Regions from separate parts of the Pelosinus sp. sgz500959 genome, predicted to be linked through region 2. Evidence: a T-box and tRNA genes for the amino acid it is inferred to sense, from the RefSeq annotation. Region 2 holds a T-box; the other holds one or more tRNA genes.
The links. A T-box is a leader RNA that pairs with one kind of tRNA and senses whether it is charged. The one in region 2 lies ahead of leuS (leucine--tRNA ligase), so its partner is inferred to be a tRNA-Leu.
Positions count from the first base shown of each region.

Region 1: it has a tRNA-Leu gene. The T-box ahead of leuS (leucine--tRNA ligase) is inferred to sense a tRNA for this amino acid. The anticodon was not compared.

Region 1 covers NZ_JBGJZL010000011.1:41,299-45,203, reverse strand. Annotated here, with positions in the region: gene ACAN52_RS16620 (methyl-accepting chemotaxis protein) at 43-2,010, shown strand; tRNA gene ACAN52_RS16615 (tRNA-His) at 2,281-2,357, shown strand; tRNA gene ACAN52_RS16610 (tRNA-Gln) at 2,381-2,456, shown strand; tRNA gene ACAN52_RS16605 (tRNA-Lys) at 2,461-2,536, shown strand; tRNA gene ACAN52_RS16600 (tRNA-Leu) at 2,550-2,633, shown strand; gene ACAN52_RS16595 (APC family permease) at 2,755-3,905, opposite strand, start outside.
Region 2 covers NZ_JBGJZL010000003.1:366,804-370,708, forward strand. Annotated here, with positions in the region: gene ACAN52_RS06610 (sensor domain-containing diguanylate cyclase) at 1-1,181, shown strand, start outside; gene ACAN52_RS06615 (hypothetical protein) at 1,231-1,650, opposite strand; T-box leader at 1,737-1,947, shown strand; gene leuS (leucine--tRNA ligase) at 1,996-3,905, shown strand, end outside.

The DNA.
Region 1 (3,905 bases), on a different contig from region 2:
GGTAGATAGATTTAAAACGGTATAAAGGGGAAGGAGACTTTTATGTTAAAACAACAAAGTTTAAAAGCAAAGCTGATTTTATGTTTTATTTTATTCGCATTTATTCCTGCGGCGATTGGCGGGGCAATTAGTATTTATATGAATATCACTTCAACTAAAAGTGCGGCAGTACATAGTAACGGTAACACGGCGGCACAAGTTGCGAAACAAATTGAAATTATGTTAAATGGTTCTAAAGGGATGATAGAAGGCTTGGCACTAGGACCGACGGCTCATTCTATGGATGGAGCTGCCATACGGGACATGATTATTGGAATGCAACAAAAAAATCCTCAGTTTGAGCTAATTTTCGTAATGGATGCTAATGGTATGCAAATTGCTAGGACATCGGGGAATCTGGCAAATCGTGGTGATCGACCTTATTTCAAAGAAGCAATAAAGGGGAACACTTTTTTTACAGATGCATATATATCATCCTTCACGAATGCACCCTGTATAACGATTTCGACTCCAATAAAAAATTCAAGTGGTCAAGTTGTTGGTGTGTTTGCTGCTGATATTAGTTTGCAGTCTCTTAAAGGTATTGCTGAAAATGTTAAAGTTGGGAAAAATGGTTATATTGAAATTATTGATAATGTAGGGACTGTTATTGCTCATCCAGATCATGATAAAGTACTAAAGAAAGAAAGTTTTGCCAATATTGATTATGTACAAAAAGTCATTAATGGACAGTCTGGCTGGGTAGAAACGGTGTCAACTCGTGGTGATAAAACATTAACTGATTTTGCGCCGATTGCTAACTATAAATGGGGAATTATCGTCAATCAGCCAGTGGCGGAAATATTTGATGCTGCAATTTCAGCTGCATACCTTATAATTGCTATTTTAATTATTTCTATCTTACTTGCGACGATAACAGCTTTCTATATAACACGTGGCATTGTCAATCCATTGCGACAAGTCGTTGAAACAGTTGATCTCATTGCTGATGGTGACTTATCTCATACTCTTACAGCTGAAGGTGTTTTAGAAGTGAATCAGTTGGTACGGGGAGTCAATCATATGACCGAATCTTTGCGGAAAATTATTACACATACTGCGACTGTGGCTGAATCAGTGGCAGCATCGGCTGAAGAATTAACAGCTGCAGCAACTGAAGTTGGCAGGGCTTCTGATGAGGTTGCACATACGATTCAAAATGTAGCTCACAGTGCTGTTACACAGATGCGCTTATCTGAGGAATCGACTAATGTAATTTTAGGTATGAATAGCTGTAACTTGGATACTGTACAAGCAGCGCGTGATGTATCCGAGGTATCAGACAAAAGTGAACAATCGGCTGAAAATGGCATTAAACAAGCGGAGCACGCTGTTAGTTTGATGAATCATATTCAAGATGATGTAAATCAAACAGGTATTATGATTGATGTGCTTGGTCAAAAATCACGGCAAATTGGTCAGATTGTTGAAGTGATTACTGGTATAGCAGGGCAAACAAATCTATTGGCATTAAATGCTGCGATTGAAGCAGCGCGCGCTGGCGAACAGGGACGCGGATTTGCGGTAGTAGCAGATGAGGTACGAAAATTAGCGGAACAATCGCAAACCGCTGCTAAAGAAATTGCTGCAATTATTGGTGCGATTCAAAGTGAAACGGCTCAAACTGTAGAAGCTATGGACAAGAGTGGTAAAGAAGTGGCTGAAGGTGTACGAGTCGTTGTCGCTTCAAAAATTGCTTTTGAAGAAATTTATGTCGATGTGAAGAATATGAGGCAACGTGTAGAAAAAATTGTAGGATTGGTCGAACACCAGTGTATGGGGAGTTCGCAAGTTGAGCAGGTAGTAAGAGGGATTGCTGATTCAGCTCGGTTGAATTCGGATAGTTCACAAGAAGTTGCAGCTGCCAGTCAAGAGCAAAACGCTTCTTTACAAGAAATTGTTACAGCTGTTTCTAGTTTGGCAAAGATGTCTAGTGAATTACAAGAGGCTGTAAGTAATTTTAAAGTATAAAATCATTATAATTATAGTATAATAAATAAATAAATAAATAGGCGAAATAAGGCGAAAAAAAGAGAAAAAGTGAAATATTTAATGAAAAAGTTATGAAAACGGTTAAATTTGATGTTGCTAATATAGTAGTAATTTGGTATACTAACAAAGTCGCCAAAAACAAGTTGAGAAATTGCTTGTAACAAGCGAAAAAAAGTTAGTAAAAAAACTTGACACGAAATAAGAGACATGATATAATAAATCTTGTCGCTAGGGAATGTTAAGAAAATGGTGGCTGTGGTGAAGCGGTCAACACGGCGGATTGTGGTTCCGTTATTGCGAGGGTTCGATCCCCTTCAGCCACCCCATTTTAAAACTAGCAAAAACTAATAGGGGTATAGCCAAGTTGGTAAGGCACGGGACTTTGACTCCCGTATGCGTTGGTTCGAGTCCAGCTACCCCTGCCACTACGGTTCACTAGCTCAGTTGGTAGAGCACCTGACTTTTAATCAGGGTGTCCCGCGTTCGAGCCGCGGGTGAGCCACCATTTAATCTCATATGCGGGAATGGCGGAATGGCAGACGCACCAGACTTAGGATCTGGCGCCGCAAGGTGTGGAGGTTCAAGTCCTCTTTCCCGCACCACATTAAAGTCAAAGCTTTCAGATGAACTTCTGAAAGCTTTTTTGTTTTGCTGAGAATGGTGAGAGGGCATATAGTCAAATAAAAATACGACTCATACATGAGTCGTATTTTTATTTGACTATTATTTTTTCAGGTGGAAAGGCACAGTAGTCACAATTACGTTTTCTCTAAGGATAAGTAATGTACGAAGTACCCAACCTGTTTGGTTATGAAGTAAGCGATGCCACCATTTTTTTGTTTGGAATTCAGGAATTAAGATTGTAATAAAATCTTCAGGTTTTCTTTGGCGTTCGAGTTGACTGATATAATTCAATAATGGTTGAATGACTAGGCGATAAGGGGAATACATTGTGACTAACTCTACTCCAGGGTTCCAATTATGCCATTTTTCTTCTACTCGCAGAGCACTTGCTTCGTCGGTAGCAATATGTAAGGCAACAACATCTTTACTAATTGTTTTAGCATATTTTAAAGTTTGTGCTACGATATTTGTGGGGGTTGCAATGGGTACAATAACAACATTTCGCCCTATTTTGAGATTAGTAGCAGTTGTCGGATCAAAGTCTTCAACTGGTAAGTGAAGTTGTTCAGACATATCGTTATAATGAGAGCGAATTTTTTTAAAGATAAAAATCATAAATGGAATAAAAATAATGACTGCCCAGGCGCCGTGAGAAAATTTAGTAATTCCGATAATAAGAACAACAATTCCCGTGACTGTAGCGCCGACTGCATTGACGGCAGCACGTGCACCCCAGCCAGGTGTCCTCTCCCGACGCCAATGGACGACCATGCCTGTTTGGGCAATGGTAAATGATAAAAATACGCCAATCGCATAGAGTGAAATCAAATGTTCTGTATCGCCTTGATAAATAAAAATGAGCAAACCAGCAATTGTGCTTAATAATATAATACCGTTAGAGAAACTTAGACGTTCACCTCGAATACCTAGATAACGAGGCATATAACCGTCTGTGGCAAGTAAAGATAATAAAGAAGGTAGACCATTGAATGAAGTATTTGCAGCTAAATATAACACTAACATTGTAGTAATCTGTATATAGTAATAAAGCCAGTTCCGTCCGAAAGTGAGTTCAGCTATTTGTGATAAAGCAGTTACACCTTCAATTTGTAAAATATGAAAATGCATAATTAAGAAAGAAATACCAAGGAGCATGGCTCCAAGAATACCTGACATCCAATAGGTCGTTATCGAAGCGTTACGTACTTCGGGTGAACGGAACATAGGTACACCGTTAGACAAGGCTTCTA
Region 2 (3,905 bases):
AACCGATGAAGTTTGTCGATATTAGTACACCTGTTTTGGGCTCAGATGGAGAAACTGTAGGTGTGCTTTCTGCGCATCTTAGTTGGGAATGGGTTTCGGAAATTAGCAAATCAATTATGGAACCTTTGAAGAACCGTAAACAGATTGATGTTTTTATCATAAGTTACAATGATAGTACAATCCTTCTTGGCCCCAAAGAGATGATTGGTCAAAAATTGCCTCTTGATAGCATTGCTCTTGCTAAGCAAGGTGAAAACAGTTGGAAGATTGAAAAATGGCCAGACGGCAAGGAATATCTTACGGGCTATGCCTTGGGTAGAGGATATTCTAATTATAAGGGGCTTGGCTGGAGCGTACTAGTGCGGCAACCAGTTGACATCGCCTTTGCGTCCATTGTGAAACTGCAATTTTCTATTTTGATGATTGGTGGTGCTTTCTCAATTATATTTGCCTTGGTAGGATGGTTCATGGCTAATGCAATCACTAAGCCACTGAGGGAAATCGCAAAGGCTGCTGATAAACTTCGCTTTGGAGGGACGGTAGCTATTCCAGAACATAAAGGAATTAAAGAAATTGAAATCTTAGCATCATCTTTAATGGAGTTGACTGACAGTTTATCCAATACCGAAGATAAACTTGGTAAGATGGAAGTAATAGCAAATAGCGATCGCCTAACTGAGTTGCCGAACAGAGTCGGTCTTGATAAGTTTCTCACCATAGCGACTGCTACGGCAAAAAGGCGAAATTTAGAACTTGTTTTTCTCTACCTAGATTTGGATGGATTTAAGACTATCAATGATACTATGGGGCATCATGCAGGAGATCTGTTGCTTAAAGAGGTAGCTGTGAGGTTAAAAACAATTGTTCGTAAAGAAGAAATTGCCGCCCGCCTTGGTGGTGATGAATTCTTGATTGTACTATATGCTGAGCCGACCAAATCTTTTGAAATAGCTACTAATATAGGGCAAAGAGTGATCAATGCGCTAAATATACCTTATATCATTGAAGGTGGTACTGCTAAAGTGGGTTGCAGTGTTGGTGGTGCAATTTGGCCTTATGAAAACCAAGAAGTAAAAGAAGTGATTAATCAGGCTGATGAGGCACTATATAAGGCTAAAAAAGCAGGTAAAAATAGGGTTGCTTTCTCAGCAGATCAATTAATATCAACCGCTATATCGTGATCACAAAAATAGTAACCGGCCTCACTTCATTGTTGAGGCCGGTTACTATTTATATCGTTTTCATCCACTCTTCAAATTTCTCTACTAACTCATCTCTCGTGACATCCACTTCACTACCACGCCATTCTTGGCCTGTATCGCTATCAAACCAGGAATCTTTTGTGCTGAAATTGCCTGAGGGGTAAAGTTTTTCTTGTATGGCATAGCGCATACCATCAAGCATACTGTGTTTGATGGTTTTCCGGGATACACGGTGGCCCGCTTTTTCTGTTGATTTCACTTCAAGACCATTTTCCCCAGCCGTGATGGCGACGTGTGATATGATTTTACCTTGGCTTTGTGCTATGGATATGGCCTGTCTGGCGGCAGTAGCAGCTTGTTCGCGACCGATGGTATCATCTGAGACGGTAATTCTGACATTGCCAATGATTAACTTATACATAGTAATCGTACACCTCCCACACAACATGATATGCGGTATTTTTAAAAGTAGAACTAAAAAAGTCAGTGAGAAGGCGAGTTGACTTCCTATATCGGGTGGGATATAATATTGTTTGAAATCCTAAGATTCAGAGTAGTAGGCGAATGGGCGGGGTACAGAAAATTGGCGGTTGATGCGAGCCAATCCTAAGCAACGTTGAACTCACTGAGGAGGAGCAGCTATGAGATCATAGTAGCTGCCGCGTCATTAGCGTTATGAATGATTGAGAGGATGGCATTTGTGCTATCAATCAGGGTGGTATCGCGGGTTTAACTCGTCCCTGGCTAATAAGCCAAGGGGCGTTTTTTGATTGAATAAATGGGAGGTTTTTTTATGAATGAACGGTACAATGCTCAAGATATTGAAGCAAAATGGCAAAAGAGCTGGGCGGAAAGTGGTGCTTTTAAGACCGAACTAAACCGTCAACGTCCGGAATATTATGTGCTAGAGATGTTCCCTTATCCATCAGGTAATTTACATATGGGACATGTCCGGAACTACTCTATTGGCGATGTAATTGCTCGATTTAAAACTATGCAAGGTTATAACGTACTTCATCCGATGGGATGGGATTCCTTTGGTATGCCTGCAGAGAATGCTGCGATTAAGCATGGAGTTCACCCTGCAGAATGGACATGGGAAAATATTGCGAATATGCGTCGCCAACAGCAAGAGCTAGGCTTATCTTATGATTGGAATCGAGAAGTGGCTACATGTCATCCAGACTATTACCGCTGGACTCAATGGTTATTCTTGTTATTTGTAGAACGGGGACTAGCCTATAAGAAAAAAGCAGCAGTGAATTGGTGTAATGATTGCAATACTGTACTTGCCAATGAACAGGTTATTGATGGCTGTTGCTGGCGTTGTGACTCAGTTGTGATTAAAAAAGAACTGGAGCAATGGTTTTTCAAGATTACGGATTATGCCGATCGTTTGCTGAGTGATTTGAGTGAGCTAAAAGGTTGGCCTGAACGAGTTAAGACGATGCAAGAAAATTGGATTGGTCGCAGTGAAGGAGCGGAGTTTAGTTTTGCTGTGCCTGAGCTTAATGAAAAAATTTCTGTATATACAACTCGTCATGATACTTCTTTTGGGGTAAGCTACGTGGTCCTTGCTCCTGAACATGCTATGGTAGAAAAATTGATTGCAGGAAAAGAAAATGCACAGGAAGTGCGCCAATTTGTTGAAAGTGTGCGCAATATGAGTGAAATAAGCCGTACTTCCAGCGAATTCGAAAAAGAAGGTATCTTTACTGGTTCTTACGCAATCAATCCTTTTACTGGCGAACAAGTGCCAATCTGGGTTGCAAATTATGTATTAGTCGAGTATGGAACTGGTGCAGTCATGGGCGTTCCAGCTCATGATGAGCGGGACTGGGTTTTTGCTAGCAAATATAACTTGCCAAAAAAATTAGTTATTCAGCCTGTTGGAGAAGAATGGACCATTGAAGGTATGGAAGGTGCTTATGGCGGACCTGGCATTATGGTTAATTCAGGTCAATTTAGTGGCATGGATAATGAACTCGGTAAAGTTGCAGTAGCGAAATGGTTGGAAAAAGAGGGACATGGTAAGCGACATATCAATTATCGTCTCAGAGATTGGTTAGTGTCTCGTCAGCGTTATTGGGGCGCACCAATTCCTATGATTAATTGTGCGCATTGTGGTACTGTACCTGTTCCAAAAGAACAATTACCAGTATTGCTCCCTGAAAATGTGAATTTCACAGCAGGAGCCGTTTCTCCTCTTGCGAAAGTAGAAGAGTTTGTCAATTGTACATGCCCTAAGTGTGGCGCAGAGGCGAAACGTGAAACCGACACCATGGATACCTTTATTTGTTCATCTTGGTATTACATGCGTTATACTGATCCGACTAATAAATTAGCTCCTTTTGAGTCATCAAAAGCTGATTATTGGGCACCAGTCGATCAATATATTGGCGGTATTGAGCATGCTATTTTACATCTGCTCTATTCAAGATTCTTTACCAAGGTTCTTAAAGATGCAGGCTTAGTGAATGTGAATGAACCATTTAAAAACTTGCTTACCCAAGGCATGGTGATTAAAGATGGGGCGAAAATGTCAAAATCTAAGGGCAATGTCGTATCACCTGAAGAGATTATTAATAAGTATGGTGCTGATACAGCTCGTTTATTTATTTTATTTGCAGCTCCGCCTGAACGAGATTTAGAATGGAATGATCAAGGGGTAGAAGGATCTTATCGCTTTTTAGGGCGTTTGTG